Regions from separate parts of the Cytobacillus sp. FSL R5-0569 genome, predicted to be linked through region 3. Evidence: riboswitches for the same ligand, from Rfam matches in the RefSeq annotation. Region 3 holds a riboswitch; each other region holds the start of a gene.
The links. Region 3 has a riboswitch for S-adenosylmethionine ahead of MKX78_RS06255 (methionine ABC transporter ATP-binding protein). Riboswitches for the same ligand answer to the same signal wherever they lie in the genome.
Positions count from the first base shown of each region.

Region 1 (5,640 bases), 2.7 Mb from region 3:
GAAGATATTTCTTATGAAAATATGTACACACCAGAGGATTTTAGCGAAGAACAAATCATGATTGCGAAAACAACAGAAGATTATGTGACAAATGAAGTGGTCCCTCAAGTGGATTATTTAGAACAGCATGAATTCGATCGCTCTGTAAAACTATTGAAAAAAGCTGGTGACTTGGGCTTACTTGGTACAGATGTGCCAGAGGAATACGGTGGACTCGGTTTAGATAAGGTAAGTTCAGCACTTATCGCTGAAAAAATGTCACGTGTCGGTGGTTTCTCTATCTCACACGGTGCCCATGTAGGTATTGGTTCTCTTCCAATTGTATTGTTCGGGAATGAAGAGCAAAAGCAAAAATACTTACCGGTGCTTGCGACAGGCGAAAAATTAGCTGCCTATGCACTAACAGAACCAAGTTCAGGATCTGATGCATTAGGAGCAAAAACAACTGCTAAATTAAACGCAGAAGGCACACATTATTTATTAAATGGGGAAAAACAATGGATTACGAATGCTGGGTTTGCCGATGTGTTCGTTGTTTATGCCAAAATAAACGGTGACCAATTCACAGCTTTTATTGTTGAAAGAGAATATCCGGGTGTATCAACAGGTGCTGAAGAAAAGAAAATGGGTATTAAGAGCTCGTCTACAAGAACACTTATTTTAGAAGATGCACAAGTACCAGTTGAAAATGTACTAGGTGAAATTGGTCGTGGTCATGTCATTGCCTTTAACATTTTGAATATTGGTCGTTACAAACTTGGTGTAGGTGCAGTAGGTGGTTCTAAGCATGCCTTTAAATTAGGGGTAACTTACGCTAACCAACGTCAACAATTCAGTACGCCTATTTCTTCTTTTAATTTAACGAAGGAAAAATTCGGAACAATGGCAAGTAAAATTTATGCAGCTGAAAGCTCCGTTTACCGTACAGTGGGTCTATTTGATGACAGAATGAGTCAATTGAGTGATGAAGAAGTCAAAGACGGTAAAGAAGTAGCGAAGTCTATTGCTGAATATGCAATAGAATGCTCACTTAATAAGTTCTTCTCTACCGAAGTTCTAGATTATGTAGTTGATGAGGCAGTTCAATTACATGGTGGTTATGGCTTTATGGCAGAATATGAAGTAGAAAGAGCTTACCGTGATTCTAGAATCAATCGAATCTTCGAAGGAACAAACGAAATCAACCGTCTTTTAGTACCAGGAACGTATGTTAGAAAAGCAATGAAAGGTGAACTGCCTTTATTCGAAAAAGCAATGGCACTTCAAGAGGAATTGATGATGATGATGCCAGAAGAGCCAGGTTCTGAAGCATTAGAGCAAGAGAAATATCTTGTAAAGAACGCTAAGAAAATCGCATTACTTGCAGCAGGTTTATGTGCACAAAAATACGGAAAAGCTTTGGATAAAGAGCAAGAAGTTCTTGTGAATATTGCTGATCTGGTTTCTTACGCCTATTCTATGGAATCTACTGTTCTTCGTACTGAAAAAGCCATTGTAAAAGACGGAGTAGCAAAAGCTGAGCAAAAGCTATTATACACACAAATTTTCTGCCAAGAAGCATTTAATCAAATTGAGTTGATTGCGAAAGAAACTTTAGTAGGTGTGGAAGAAGGCGATACATTACGAATGATGCTTTCAGCGCTTAAGAAGTTTACGAGACATACTCCAACAAATGTAATTGCGAAAAAACGTCAAGCGGCTGAGAAAATTATTGAAGCTGAAAGGTTTGTAGTATAATATTTATCTTGAATAAAGTGAAGGAAAGTAACCTATTTACTTCCTCCATTTGCGAAGTTTATGACTTGAGGCTCAAGAACAAATTTGGGCCTCTTTGTTTTGTTTTTAATATGATAATAATTACAATTCTTCGTTATGAAAATAAAAAGAAATATGTTATGCTAATGAAACGATAGTATTCATGAATATAGGTATGATAAAATAGGTGGTGAAAACATGGCACTTACTTTCTATTGGTATCCTAAATGTGGTACTTGCCGAAAAGCGAAAAAATGGCTAGATGAACATGAAATAGCCTATGATGCAATACATATAGTGGAAAATCCTCCATCCCGCAAGGAATTAGAAGATCTTTACAAAAAGAGTGGGTTAGAGCTAAAAAAATTTTTCAACACAAGCGGTCAAAAGTATCGTGAGTTAGGATTAAAAGACCGAGTGAAAACGGCCTCAGAGTCGGAACTGTTAGATTTATTAGCATCGGATGGAATGTTAATTAAACGTCCATTAACAACGGATGGTACGAAAGTAACAGTCGGATTTAAAGAGCTAGAATTTGAACAAAATTGGCTGTAAATGGTGGATGCGCTTTATACGTTTTAAACGATCGTTTATTCGGTCATTAAAATAAACAATTTCCTAAATTAATGGAGGTATGAAACATGAGCACACCTAAAGAATTACGTTATTCAGAAGAACACGAGTGGGTAAAAACAGAAGGAGATAAAGTTCGTATTGGTATTACATACTTTGCTCAATCAGAACTTGGAGATATCGTATTTGTTGAGCTTCCAGAAGTAGGAGATGAAGTAACTGCTGATGAACCGTTTGGTAGCGTAGAATCTGTTAAAACAGTTTCTGAGTTATATGCACCAATTAGTGGTAAAATCGTTGAGATTAACGAAGAACTTAGCGATAGTCCAGAATTTGTGAATGAATCTCCTTACGAGAAAGCATGGATGATTGTTGTTGAGCCATCCGATGCAAGTGAAATTGACAAGCTAATGACAGCTGAACAATATGAAGAAATGACAAAAGAAGATTAATTGTAGTTAAATAAAGAAGGTCAAATCATTAAATGGTTTGACCTTTTTCTAAATTTCTATATAGACATACCAGATGAGTGCTGAAAAGTTTTCAAATGTAAAAAGGCTTACTATTATAAAATATATAAATGATATATATTAGGTGATGAGCATGCATATAGAACATGGCAATAAAGTGATTATTGTTGAAGGTAAATCTGACAAACGAAAAGTGAAAGGACTAATCAGAGAACCTGTAGAGATCTTATGTACAAATGGAACGATTGGCACTTCGAAGTTGGATGAATTAATTGATTATTTAATTGGGAAGGAAGTCTATATATTAGTCGATGCTGACGCATCAGGAGAAAAACTTCGTAAACAATTTAAGAGAGAGTTACCAGAGGCAGAGCATATCTATATTGATAAAATGTATCGTGAAGTCGAGGCGGCACCTGCGCATCATTTAGCTACAGCCTTAATAAGTGCAAATATAGATATATATACCGAGTATTTAGATAAAGGATGATAACATGATTGACTGGTCAAACAATGACTTAAATGATTTGATCGCAAGGAAGCAATCCGGCTTATTTTATTTATTTACTCCTATGTGTGGGACATGTCAAGTTGCCGGGAAAATGCTAACAATTACTGAGCAACTGTTGCAGAACCTTCCTATAGGTAAAGCCGACCTGAATTTTTTGCCAGCAGTGGCAGAAAAGTATGAAATTGAAAGTGTACCGTGTTTACTTGTGTTTAAAAAAGGAGAGTTAGTTGATAAGCTTTATGCTTTCCATTCAGTACCTTATTTACTTGAACAAATTCAATCATATGAATTACAGTCTCAATTTTAAAACCACTTATTGTTTAGGAATAAGTGGTTTTCTTATGCTTTTAATCAAGGGGGGTTGCGTAAATGTTTAATTACACCCCTCACTCATTCTAGGAAGATGAATCGATGGGATATTTCTTTTTTCTGTCGATAAGTCTAGCTTTTGACATATTTCTCGGGAAATAGGTTGTGAACATTGTTGGAAATAAATGTTCTGTCAGTTAAAGTCGATAGTTAGGAGAAGGAAATCATTTCTTGGAACAGAATTATAGAATATAAGACGCGGGCTGGGGGTGGTTTCAATAGAGGAACTCATTTATCATTTTAATCAATCTTTAAGAGTAAATGATCATATTTTAATGATGTTAAAGGAACCTATAAGGATTCGAGTAGAATTAGAACAAAATCTAATGTATTTGACATTAGACCGTAAAAGGCTGCTAATTAAACATACTCGCCCATTGAAAAATTATCATATAAACATTCAAACTACTGCTGACCACTTTCATTCTTTGCTTCAAGGGCGTACGAGTCTAAAGAAACAAGTGGATGAAAAGCATATCATCCTTAAGTCGACTTTTAGACAATTATTAAAATTAGATGCCATTTTCGTATTAAATCAAAAATAATCATAAATACATCAAATGTCCTAAAAAAAGATTGACTTCCCAAAAAAAGGTTGTTATTCTATCCTTAGAATAATTAGAAAATTAAATATTCTTATCGAGAGTGGTGGAGGGACTGGCCCTATGAAACCCGGCAACCGGTTGTTTGATACACGGTGCTAATTCCAGCAGAGCATAAAAGCTCTGGTAGATAAGAAGAGATGATAAACCCTCTTCTTTGTGAAGAGGGTTTTTGGTCGTCTTTTCTTTCCAATTTAAAAAAGAGGAGAGATGTAAAATGGCAGAAAAAGAAAAGCAACTTCGATTTGAAACAATTGGTGTTCATGGTGGGCTAAAACCTGATCCAGTAACAGGGGCAAGAGCGGTCCCAATCTATCAAAATAATGCTTATCAATTCCAGAATACAGAGCATGCGCAAGACTTATTTGGCTTAAAAGAAACAGGATATATTTATTCTCGTATTCATAATCCAACGGTTACTGTGTTTGAGGAAAGAGTTGCATTGTTAGAAGGGGGAACAGGCGCATTAGCATTAGCAAGCGGGCAAGCAGCCATTTACTTAGCTCTTCTTAATATTGTTCAAGCGGGTGATGAAATTGTAGCTGCCTCTAATTTATATGGAGGTACATATAATTTATTTACAGTCACTTTACCAAAGTACGGCATCAACGTTAGGCTTATCGATATTAATAATGAAGAGGAACTACGAGCAGCAATCAATGAGAAGACACGAGCTGTATTTGCCGAAACCATTGGTAACCCGAGTTTACAAGTACTAGATATTGAAACAGTTTCAAATATCGCCCATGAACATGGTGTGCCGTTAGTGGTTGATAACACATTTGCAACTCCTTATCTATGTCGGCCGATTGAGCATGGCGCAGATATTGTTGTTCATTCTGCTACGAAATGGTTACTTGGGAATGGGACGACAATGGGGGGGATCATTGTTGACGGTGGTAAATTTGATTGGAACTCAGAGAAGTATCCAGGATTAAGTCAGCCGGATACAAGCTATAACGATATAGTATATAGTGAGGCACTGGGCCCTGTAGCATATATTACTAAAGCGAGAGTGCAGCTTCTAAGAGATTTAGGTCCAGCACTAAGTGCACAAAGCGCCTTCCAATTTACGTTAGGTTTAGAAACGTTAACGGTTCGAATGAAAGAACATATTGCTAATACGAAAAAAATTGTGCAATATTTAAATAATCATCCTGCTGTTAATTGGGTACTTTATCCGGGCGATGACAACCATCCTAATAAAGAATTAGCAGACAAATATTTATCTAAAGGTGCAGGGGCAGTTGTCGTTTTTGGCATATCTGGTGGGCGTGAAGCAGGTGCGAAGGTTATTAATTCGGTTGAGCTGTTCGCACATGTAGCGAATGTAGGTGATGCAAAAAGTCTTATTATACAT
Region 1 is NZ_JBBOWW010000001.1:3,896,033-3,901,672, reverse strand. It holds gene MKX78_RS19855 (acyl-CoA dehydrogenase family protein) at 1-1,737, shown strand, start outside; gene MKX78_RS19850 (arsenate reductase family protein) at 1,954-2,310, shown strand; gene gcvH (glycine cleavage system protein GcvH) at 2,397-2,780, shown strand; gene MKX78_RS19840 (toprim domain-containing protein) at 2,926-3,288, shown strand; gene MKX78_RS19835 (thioredoxin family protein) at 3,293-3,616, shown strand; gene MKX78_RS19830 (hypothetical protein) at 3,888-4,223, shown strand; SAM riboswitch class I at 4,312-4,417, shown strand; gene MKX78_RS19825 (O-acetylhomoserine aminocarboxypropyltransferase/cysteine synthase family protein) at 4,498-5,640, shown strand, end outside.
Region 1: another riboswitch for S-adenosylmethionine. It lies ahead of MKX78_RS19825 (O-acetylhomoserine aminocarboxypropyltransferase/cysteine synthase family protein); the one in region 3 lies ahead of MKX78_RS06255 (methionine ABC transporter ATP-binding protein).

Region 2 (5,640 bases), 1.1 Mb from region 3:
TACAGAAGAAAAGGTCGATTTGATTAATTCAATGATTAGCTGCGGTTTCAAGCAAATTGAGGTCACATCTTTTGTTCACCCAAAAGCGATTCCTCAGCTGTCGGACGCTGCTGAAGTACTGCAAAAAATAAAGCGCAAGCAAGGGGTAAAACTACGTGCGCTTGTCCCAAATTTACGAGGATTAGAAAGAGCGATTGAAGCAGAAGTAGATAAAGTAAAACTAATGCTTTCAGCAACAGATTCCCACAGTATCAGTAACGCTAATAGCAAAACGTTCGATGCAATGAAAGGTTTTGAACCTCTATTAAAACGCGCAACAGAAGCTTCTATGGGTGTATCAGGCAGCATTTCTGTCATATTTGGATGTCCTTACGAAGGGGATGTACCTTTGGTAAGAATTGAAGAGATTTGCAAAAGATATATAGATATGGGAATATACCAGTTATCGTTAGCTGATACAACAGGGATGGCGAATCCGGTAAAAGTGAAGCGCATTATTGGGCATCTCACTAGTAAATTCCCAGAATTATCCTTATCCTTACATTTGCATAATACGAGAGGTATGGCTTTTGCCAATGCCGTAGCAGGCTATGAAATGGGTGTTCGGGATTTTGATAGCTCGATTGCTGGACTAGGTGGCTGCCCTTATGCACCAAACGCCACTGGAAATATCTCCTCTGAAGACCTTATTCATGGTTTTGAAGAGATGGGTATTTCAACAGGTGTAGATTTGGATAAAGTCATTAAGCTAGGAAAAAAAATAGAGATTAAATATCCTGAATATTCTGATAGCTTTATTTTGAAGGCTGGTAAATGTTCTGACTTACACCTAGCTCCAAAAACCCAAGAAAAGTTGGGATAAAACTTCTATTCTTATTAATCCTCCTTTAAGAGAATGAAGATAGATTGAATTTTACTTTTAGCTAAGTGAGAAGTATTATGTCTTTAATTTTTCAAGGGCAGCTTTTGGAGGAAATCTTTTAGTTGTAAATGCAGTATATAATTCTCCTAATATGATTATTTTCGATTTTAATTTCAAAGAACAATTGAGACCATCAAAAGAGAAGCTCATACCATGTTTTTTACTATATCTTTAACTAATTATTAACGGCAGTTACATCCTTTATAAAACGTTATTTCTTTTATGAGGATATTTGAGAAGCGCTCTCAGAAGAAATTAACTTTTTCTTAACGTGTATGTATATTCATGAGTTTCAATTAAATAATTCTGACAAATCATAAAAATTAGATTTTTGTATTGACTTTTATTGATAGTATGTTAGGATTTATCTTATCCAATATTTTCTTATCCAGAGAGGTGGAGGGACTGGCCCGATGAAACCCGGCAACCTGCTTAATGCAAGGTGCTAATTCCAGCAAAATGTTGATTCATTTTGAAAGATAAGGTGTCATGAATCGTTATCTCACACCTTTTCTTATTGAAAAGGTGTTTTTTGTATAAGAGGTGATTCTTAAAAAATAATAGTCATTCGCTGATTAGACAACTAAAGGCGGACATTTTCCTTCAATGGGGAAATGCCGTCTTTTTTTATCGGAAAAGGAGGGATGAAATGCAACAGGCGATTACTTATGAGAACTGGCAGGATATTTCTGCAAGCTTTACTACCGATGATCACTCGAAAGGCGCTTTGTCTGTTCTAGAGTGGGCCTATCACACGTACAACGAGGATGAAATTGTGTATGCTTCTAGTTTTGGTGCCGAAGCCATCGTCCTTATCGACTTAATTACGCAAATCAAAAGAGAGGCTAAGTTGGTTTTTCTTGATACGGATTTACACTTTCCTGAAACTTATCAAGTGATTGAAGATATAAAAAAACGTTTTCCAGCGCTTCAAGTTGAAATGAAAAAACCTCATTTAACATTAGATGAACAAGCCGCTCGTTACGAGTCGGCATTGTGGAAAAAAGATCCGAATCAATGCTGTCAAATACGTAAAATACTACCTTTACAAGAAGCAATGGTGGGAAAAAAAGCGTGGATTTCAGGTCTTAGGCGCGAACAGTCACCCACAAGAAAGTATACTAATTTTGTGAACAAGGATGAGAAATTCACAAACATCAAAATTTGTCCACTTATTCATTGGCGGACGAAAGATGTCTGGGATTATATCAAAGAAAAACAATTACCCTATAATGCTTTACATGATGTGAACTATCCGAGTATTGGGTGTTTTCCTTGCACGCAACCAACAAATGAAGACGCTGATTCCCGCGCGGGTCGTTGGCAAGGCTTAACGAAAACAGAATGCGGCTTGCATACTAATTCATAAAAAGGAGTAAACAAATGAGCTTACCTAGTCCACATGGAGGAACATTAATTCAAAAATATGAACCACAATTCGATCTAGCTAAAGTGACAAAAACAATCGCAATCGACCGAATTGCATTAAGTGATTTAGAGTTGATTGCTATTGGCCTATTTAGCCCACTAACCGGTTTCTTAGGCAAAGAAGATTATGAATCTGTCGTGAAAAAAATGAGATTAAGTGATGGCACGGTTTGGTCACTTCCCATTACATTACCTGTTGATCTATCGGTTGCAGAACAACTCGATAAAGGGGAACAATATCGCTTGGATTTCGAGAATACAACTTATGGAGTCATCACAGTGTCGGAATGGTTTAGACCAGATTTAGAGATAGAGGCACATCATGTTTATCAAACTAACGACCATGCGCATCCAGGTGTGAAACGACTTTTTGAAAGAGGCAATCATTACGTAGCTGGTGAGATCACCCTTATAAGAAAACCTGAGAAAAAAGACTTTACAGATGTTTGGTTAGAGCCAAAAGACACTAGGGCTTTGTTTGTAGAAAAAGGTTGGCAATCGATTGTTGGCTTTCAAACACGTAACCCGATTCATCGTGCCCATGAGTATATTCAAAAGGCCGCCCTTGAGACTGTCGATGGCTTATTTGTGAACCCTTTAGTCGGTGAAACGAAAGCAGATGATATCCCGGCAACTATTCGTTTAGAAAGTTATCGCATTCTTTTAAAAGAATATTTCCCTCGTGAACGTGTTCACCTCGGTGTATACCCAGCAGCAATGAGATATGCTGGGCCGAGGGAAGCCATCTTTCACGCTATTGCTAGAAAAAACTTTGGGTGTACACATTTTATTGTTGGGCGAGACCATGCTGGTGTTGGCAATTATTATGGTACATACGATGCCCAAGAAATTTTCCACGACTTTACGAAAGAAGAGCTGGGTATTACACCGTTGTTCTTTGAACATAGTTTCTATTGTCACCGTTGCGAGGGAATGGCTTCAGATAAAACTTGTCCTCATGAAATGGAAGATCGTGTAATTTTATCTGGTACAAAAGTACGAGAGCTATTAAGTAAGGGTGAACAGCCACCTTCCACATTTAGTCGTAAAGAAGTGATTGATGTATTGATTAACGGATTAAAGTCAGATGCAACGGTTACGAGAGGGTGAATGAATATGACGAATCGTAACCTTACTTGGCATGATGCCGTGATTACAAAAGACGAGCGCCGTAGTAAACAGCAACATAGCAGTTGCACATTATGGTTTACAGGATTATCAGGTTCTGGTAAATCAACTTTAGCGAATGCCTTATCAGCCAAACTATTTGAGAAGGGCATAAAGGAATATGTGCTTGATGGAGATAATATCAGACATGGTCTAAATGCAGACTTAGGCTTTACTGAAAAAGATCGTACAGAAAATATCCGCCGTATTGGGGAAGTAGCTAAACTGTTTGTTGATAGTGGAACAATTGTTGTTACGGCATTCATCTCACCATTTTCTGCAGACCGTGATTGTGTACGTGAACAGTTTGCTTCCAATGAATTTTTTGAAATATTTATTGACTGCCCGTTAGCAGAATGTGAGAAAAGAGACCCGAAGAAATTATACGAGAAAGCGCGAAGAGGTGAAATAAAAAACTTCACCGGAATCGATTCACCTTATGAGCCTCCTAAACATCCGGATTTAACTATTAGGTCCGACCGGTTATCAATTGAGGAAGCAATAACTGAAATACTATCGTTTTTGCAACAACAACAAATCATTAAGGAGTTGTAGGCAATGGCTTATTCAAAGCATTGGTCAAATAATGAAAAACTAAACAAAAGCGAAATAGCTAAACTCGAAAAAGATGGACTGAAAATTTATGAAGACATTCCACATTATGCAAAGAATGGCTTCTCGTCTATTCATAAAGACCAATGGGATCTTTTCAAATGGGCAGGCTTGTATTTGCAAAAGCCTAAAGAAGCAGGTTATTTTATGATGCGCGTAAATGTACCTTCAGGAATTTTAACGAAGGAACAAGCGAATATTCTTGCTGGTATTGCCAAAGATTATGGTCGCGGGATTTTCGACATTACGACGCGACAAGCGATTCAATTTCATTGGTTAACAATTGAGGAAATCCCTGATATTTTTACAAGACTAGAAAGTGTTGGCCTTTCCAGTGCTGGTGCATGTGGGGATATAACGAGGAATATAGTCGGAAATCCGATTGCAGGCATCGACCCTGACGAATTATTTGATACGAGAGATATTGTCAAAGAAGTGTATGAGTATTTTCAATTTAATGAGGAATTTTCGAATTTACCAAGAAAATATAAGATGTCTATCAGTACAAACTTACACAACGCCGCTAATGCAGAAATTAACTGTGTCTCTTTTACACCGGCTGAAAAAAACATTGATGGTGAAGTAAAACAAGGCTTTCATTTAAAAGTAGGGGGAGGCCTATCTGCTAAGCCTTTTCTGGCAGAAACCGTTGATATATTTGTAGAAAAAGAGCAAGTGTTGCAGATTGCTATTGCCGTAACGACAATATTTAGAGATTACGGTTATCGAGATAAACGTCATCGTGCTAGATTAAAGTTTTTAATTGCTGACTGGGGTGTAGAGAAATTTAAAGAAAAACTTGAAGAATATACAGGGGAATTGCCTTCTAAAGGAGTTGAACCCGTGAAGAAATGGAATGCAGGGTATTTCTATGGCGTCCATGATCAGAAACAATCAGGGCTTAAGTTCATCGGTTTTAATGTACCTGTCGGCCGTTTAACAGCTGATGAAGTATTTGAACTTGTTCGAATCTCTGATCAATATGGTCAAGGTGAAATTAGAACATGTAATTCACAGAACTTGATTATTCCACATATCCCAGAAGAACATGTAGAATCGCTACTAGCCGAGCCCATTTTTAATAGAATTACAGTGAATCCGAATTCTTTCATCGGACATTCCGTTTCTTGCACAGGTATCCAATTTTGTAACTTAGCCTTAGTTGAGACAAAGGAAAGAATGCGCCAAATTGCAGAAGAACTCGATCGTCGCTTAACTGTTGATGTTCCGGTACGCATGCATATGATCGGTTGTCCGAATTCCTGCGGTCAACGGCAAATAGCCGATATCGGTTTACAAGGTGTGATGGTACGAAACAAGAATAAGGAAATGGAAGAAGCTTATGAAGTGTATGTTGGAGGAACGTTAGAATCTGGCGGAGAGTTTAACAAAAAGTTAAAAGGAAAAGTACCAGCCAACTTCCTCACAGATACACTTGAACATCTACTACATTTTTTTAATAAAGAAAAAATGGCAGGTGAGAACTTTTATACTTTTGTACAAAGAAATGG
Region 2 is NZ_JBBOWW010000001.1:2,304,940-2,310,579, reverse strand. It holds gene MKX78_RS11945 (hydroxymethylglutaryl-CoA lyase) at 1-862, shown strand, start outside; SAM riboswitch class I at 1,304-1,408, shown strand; gene MKX78_RS11940 (phosphoadenylyl-sulfate reductase) at 1,572-2,291, shown strand; gene sat (sulfate adenylyltransferase) at 2,306-3,460, shown strand; gene cysC (adenylyl-sulfate kinase) at 3,467-4,072, shown strand; gene MKX78_RS11925 (nitrite/sulfite reductase) at 4,076-5,640, shown strand, end outside.
Region 2: another riboswitch for S-adenosylmethionine. It lies ahead of MKX78_RS11940 (phosphoadenylyl-sulfate reductase); the one in region 3 lies ahead of MKX78_RS06255 (methionine ABC transporter ATP-binding protein).

Region 3 (5,640 bases):
AATAATGAAAAACCACCACAAGCAATCAGCAAAATGGTCACTAGACTAGCTAAAACAATACCAGTAACAATCCCACCACCAATACGTTCTAATCCAATATTAAGCGCTTGTGCTGAAAGCCCAAGATTAAGGATAATTCCCCATAATAACCCTGAATGCCCTTCCATAATCGGGAAACGATGACCTTTCCATCCTTGTAGTATACAAGTAATACCTGTAAGTATGAGTGATGCTCTAATCATCATTGCCATCGTTTCACTAGATAGCTCAAATACATTGGCAATGGAAATCGGAATGACAACAGTATTGGCAAAAATAAAAAAGACCCATTGTACGGAAGAAACCATTGTCATTGATGAAATAAACTTTTTCAATCTGTACACCACTTTCTACGTTTTTCATTTTCACATCTACTAGTATAATTCATTTTCAAAAGGAAAGAAGCCTTTAAAAAAAGAATTATGAAAAACGAAATATTTTGAAGCCCATATACGATGAAAATGATAAAAATTGGAGCTAATCTATATGCCTATACAAATAATAACCCTCTCCAAATATGAAGAGGGGCATGTGATTTAAATAGTTTTATTAATCATTGTTATTTTGAAATGATAATGCTTTTTTTGCTAAATTTGTGATTACTACATCATCCATAGGCGGATTATGGAGCGCAGCTCGCACATCACGGTAATAACGTTGCAAAGGATTTCTTTGTTGCAAGCTTTGTGCACCAACTATTCTCATTGCCCAATCGACCACTTTATTAGCACTGTTAGAGACAAGATGTTTGATGGCTCCAAGTTCTGCTCCTAATTCTCCTCGTTTATTCGGTTCATTATCCCAACGATCCGCTATAGAATAGAGTGCTGTTCGCGCTTTTAGTAGCTCGAGTTCCATTTCCCCAATTTTACGTTGCACTTCTGGTACTTCACTGATTGGACCAGGCAGGCTATTAGGTTGATATTCAGAAGCAAAAATAATGGCATAGTTCCGAGCTGCAATAGCAACGCCAATAAAACAAGCAGCTGAATGTAGTAACCATGCATTAGGAATCGCATAAAAATGAACACCTTCTAATTCGACTAATGCTGTTTCTTCTACAATTACATTCTCTAACACGAGATCGTCACTACGCGTGCCCCGCATCCCTAGCATATTCCAATTTGATTCCACTTTTAAACCAGGGTTCTCATGAGGTACAAGGAATATACCAATTTCTCCTGAAGCTTCTATCGTTGCTGTAATAAGAGAAAAATCTAACCCTGGTGCCATCGAAGCAAAAGATTTTCTTCCATTCAAGATCCATTGTGTTCCTTTTTTCACCGCAGTAGTCGCTGGTAGTCCACCACGGGTTGGACTGCCAGTTGCTACCTCAGTTGCACAGCGGTTAATCAATTTATTATCTTTGATAACCATTTCACATAACTTGGCAAACTGTTCTTCCTTCCATTTCCGTTTAACCCTTAAATCATAGATAACACCTAAGTGCCAACCAATACATAAAGCCGTAGACGCATCACCTTGGGCAATCCTTTCTTGTATTAAGAAATATTCATATAAGGAAATCTCTTTACCACCATATTCTTTCGGAATCGTTAAACTTAAGTAATTTGATTGTTTTAATTCTTCAAAATTTTCAAAAGGGAATTCTGCATTTTCATCAATCTTTTGCGCCCTCTTACTAAATCCTTCTGCTAATATCGTAGCTTTATGAAATAATTCTTCTTGTTGATCCGTCTTAATAAATGGTCGAGCGAGTTGTTCAGCTAAATACGCTTCCTTAGATGAAGCTGTTATCGTGCTCATAGAATCCTTCCTCCCCGTCTGTTTCCATCTTCTCTTTAATACTCAATCATTAGGATAAATAGATATAGTAAAGGCTCCATCCCCTTTACTATATCTATCGTTTGAATTTATTATCTCTTATCTACATATTTAGTTAATTTATCCCCACCAATTTGAATGATTTGCACCAATACAACGAGGACAATTACTGTCGTAATCATAATGACATTATCATAGCGATAGTAACCGAAACGTATCGCTAAATCACCAATACCACCGCCGCCAATAATACCTGCCATTGCTGAATAACCAATTAAACTAATAGTCGTAATCGTTAAACCTTGAACAATTCCAGGTTTCGCTTCTGGGACAAGAATTTCCTTAATTATCATCCAAGGGGAAGCGCCTACTGCTACTGCAGATTCAATGACTCCTTTATCTATTTCTCTTAAGGATGTTTCTACCAATCTTGCAAAAAACGGAATCGCTGCTACAGATAATGAAACAGAAGCCGCTGTAGGACCAATAGTTGAACCTGCAATTAATTTTGTTAACGGCAATAGAGCTACTAACAAAATAATATAAGGAATAGAGCGGATCAAATTGACAATCCAACCGGTAACAGCATTTACAAATCTATTCTTTAAGAACAATCCTTCGTCTGTAACGAATAATAAGATACCTAGTGGAAGACCTAGTATAAGTGCCGCAACTAAAGAAATGGCGACCATATAAATTGTTTGTAATACAGCTGTATTTAGTTCAGGAAGTAACGCCTGAATGGACTCAAGCAACATGTTCAACTACCTCCAAATTCTGTGTTCTTTCTTGAATATATTGTATAGCTCTTTCTATTTCAGGTATTTCGCCAGTCAACTCCATAATAAAAATACCAAGAGGTACTTCTTGAATATATTCAATCTTGCCGTGAAGAATATTTCCTTTTACTTTGAATGTTTGGAACAGTTCAGAAACAACAGATTCTTCTGCTATTGCACCTTTAAATTGAATCTTAATGATTGTTCCCTTCCTGTTTTCAATCAATTGTTGTGGTAAGTCAAATTGAAGAACACTCTGAATGAAATCCTTTGTAAGTGGTTCAATTGGATTCGCAAATATATCATACACCGGTCCCTCTTCTATGACCTTTCCATCTTGCATAACAGCTAACCTATGACAAATCTCTTTGACTACTTCCATCTCATGAGTGATAAGTACGATGGTTAATCCTAGCTTTTTATTAATTGATTTTAATAAGTTCAGGATTGATTTTGTTGTTTTAGGGTCTAGAGCTGACGTGGCTTCATCGCAAAGTAAAACCTTTGGATCATTAGCGAGTGCTCTGGCTATTCCTACCCTTTGCTTTTGACCACCACTTAATTGTGTGGGATACTGATGAATTTTATCTGCTAAACCCACTAATTCTAATAGTTCTTTCACCCTGATATCTATTTCTTTCGGGCTTTTACCTGCCGCTTTTAAAGCAAAGGCAATATTCTCATACACTGTCTTCGAACTCGCTAAATAAAAATGCTGAAAAATCATACCTATCTTCTGCCTTGCTTTTCTTAATTCTTTACTTGTTAAAGATGTTAAATCAACGCCATCAATTTTCACTTCACCAGATGTCGGTCTCTCCAATAAATTTAGACAGCGTAATAAAGAACTTTTCCCTGCTCCACTATAGCCAATAATCCCGTATATTTCCCCTTCTTTAATAGAAAGGGATACATTGTCAACCCCTATTACTTGCTTCTTTTTGCTTTTATAAATTTTCACTAAATGATTGACTTCAATCATTTACCTCACCCTCCCTAAATCCTCTACAACATAAAATGAGCCTCTTTCACTTTGAAAGAGGCTCAACAAATGATTGTTATTAAACCTTATCTTTCAGAATGAAATCATTCTGCAGGATTTAGCACCTTCCCTTTAAAAGGAGGTTGCCGGACATCTTCGGGCCTGGTCCCTCAGTCTCTCTCGATAAGAATCATATTAAATTTAATGTGTTGCTTTGATAAAGGAAATTTTATCGGGTATTGAATTAATTGTCAATAGTATTTTGATTATTTATGCATTTACTTATCTTCCTCTTCGTTTAAACAAGAAGATAAAAAAAATTGTTCCTAATAAAGCTGTGATTAGACCCACATACAAGATGATTGCTGACGTTTTGAACTTTACTGTACTAGGTTGCTCTTCTTGTCCACGTCCCTCACCACCAGGCATACCTTCAAACCCTTCTGGTGTCTCAAAATCTCCTTCCTGCGGAAAGTCTCCATTGCCTTGCGGACGTTCAGGCATTTCACCATCAATGTTTCCTTCATTACCGTTTGGCGGTTGGAATACTTCTCCTCTTTCTTGACCTTCCTGGTCATCACCACCTGCTCGGCTAGGGAACATGTTATTGACTTCAGAAGCTTGTGATTCTACTTCTAATTCACCTGAAAGCTGAGCAAGTATCGATTCTGATCTCGCCTCAGCAAATGCTGGTAAACTCTCATCACCTTGCACTGCTTGTAGAAATTCTTCTGTTGTATAAAACTTGGTAGGATCCTGTTCTACATAAGGAAGAATCAATGTACTAATTTGTGTAGTTGTATTTTGGTAAGACTCTTTTGTCATATATTCTTCTGCAATCTTTTCAAGGTATGCTTCATATTGCTTTTTAAATTCATCATTTGCCAATAAAGCATTAAGTAAAGGCCTCTCATCTAAAGAAGTACCAGCTACAGGTTCTGAAATACTGAAATTAATCGTATCTTCACTCATTAAATTACTATTTCCCATGCCACCATCGAAGTTCCCCATTTCAGCTTGGTGAACTTGACCTTGTTCATCCTCACCTTGCCCACCTTCTCCTGGTGCTAGACCTTGTTGTTCCTGATTTTGATTTTTGTTTTGGTTTTCTTCAGCGATTGAAGAATCTCCGTTCATGCGTCCTCCGCCACCCATACCTACTCCAAAGCCGCCAAATGCCATATTATAGTCCCACGGAATGATTGAGAACTTACCATCATTTTCATATAAATAATAGTTGTGCTTCATTTGCCCTTGGTAACTATCCATGCTAACGACAGCCGTATTTACTGCAAAATATCGTAATACTTGATCCACATCTAAAGTTTTTTCTAAATTGCCACCATTATTGATACTATCTAACATATCTATTAACGCTTGTTCATCTTGCTCCTCTGATTTCAAGTTTAAACCTGAGTAATCATCAATATCATCACTTACCCATTTCAAGTCACTATTTGTACCATCTGGCTTGTACAATGATCCATATGGATTTTCAAAATATCTTCCAAGCATCACTTCGTCTACTTGTTCAACACCTAAATATAATCCCCATTCCTGACCATTAATGGTCACATACATATAAGAATAAGCAGGTGTGGGTAATCCCATATTCTCCATTAATTGATACGATAAATATTCTCGCATTTGCGTAGCATCACTAAATTGGTTATTTAGATTCAACTTTTTCAATCCATATAAAGTTTGATCGGTATAGTAATCAAAGTCTATTTTGAAGCTATAACGATCAGAATCTTCCATTCTAGCAACGGAAGAAAGGGAAGAATTCCCCTTTGTCCGAACAGCTACTTGGTTCAATTTAGTTCCATTTATCGTCACATTTGCCATCTTATATTCTTCTTCCGTCGGATTCTCTAGTATATCTTCCCAATCATCTTCTGCTAGGGTTAACTCAACTTGAGTCACTTTATTTTTATTGAATACTTTTGAAACATAAGAGTGATCAACTACTTCCCCTTTTGGAAGTAAATGAGGTAGAAAGAATAGAATACCAACAAATAAAACAGCCAACATTAGAAAAACGAGAACGACATA
Region 3 is NZ_JBBOWW010000001.1:1,189,400-1,195,039, reverse strand. It holds gene MKX78_RS06270 (uracil/xanthine transporter) at 1-383, opposite strand, end outside; gene MKX78_RS06265 (acyl-CoA dehydrogenase family protein) at 589-1,806, opposite strand; gene MKX78_RS06260 (methionine ABC transporter permease) at 1,917-2,582, opposite strand; gene MKX78_RS06255 (methionine ABC transporter ATP-binding protein) at 2,572-3,585, opposite strand; SAM riboswitch class I at 3,669-3,775, opposite strand; gene MKX78_RS06250 (CotH kinase family protein) at 3,868-5,640, opposite strand, start outside.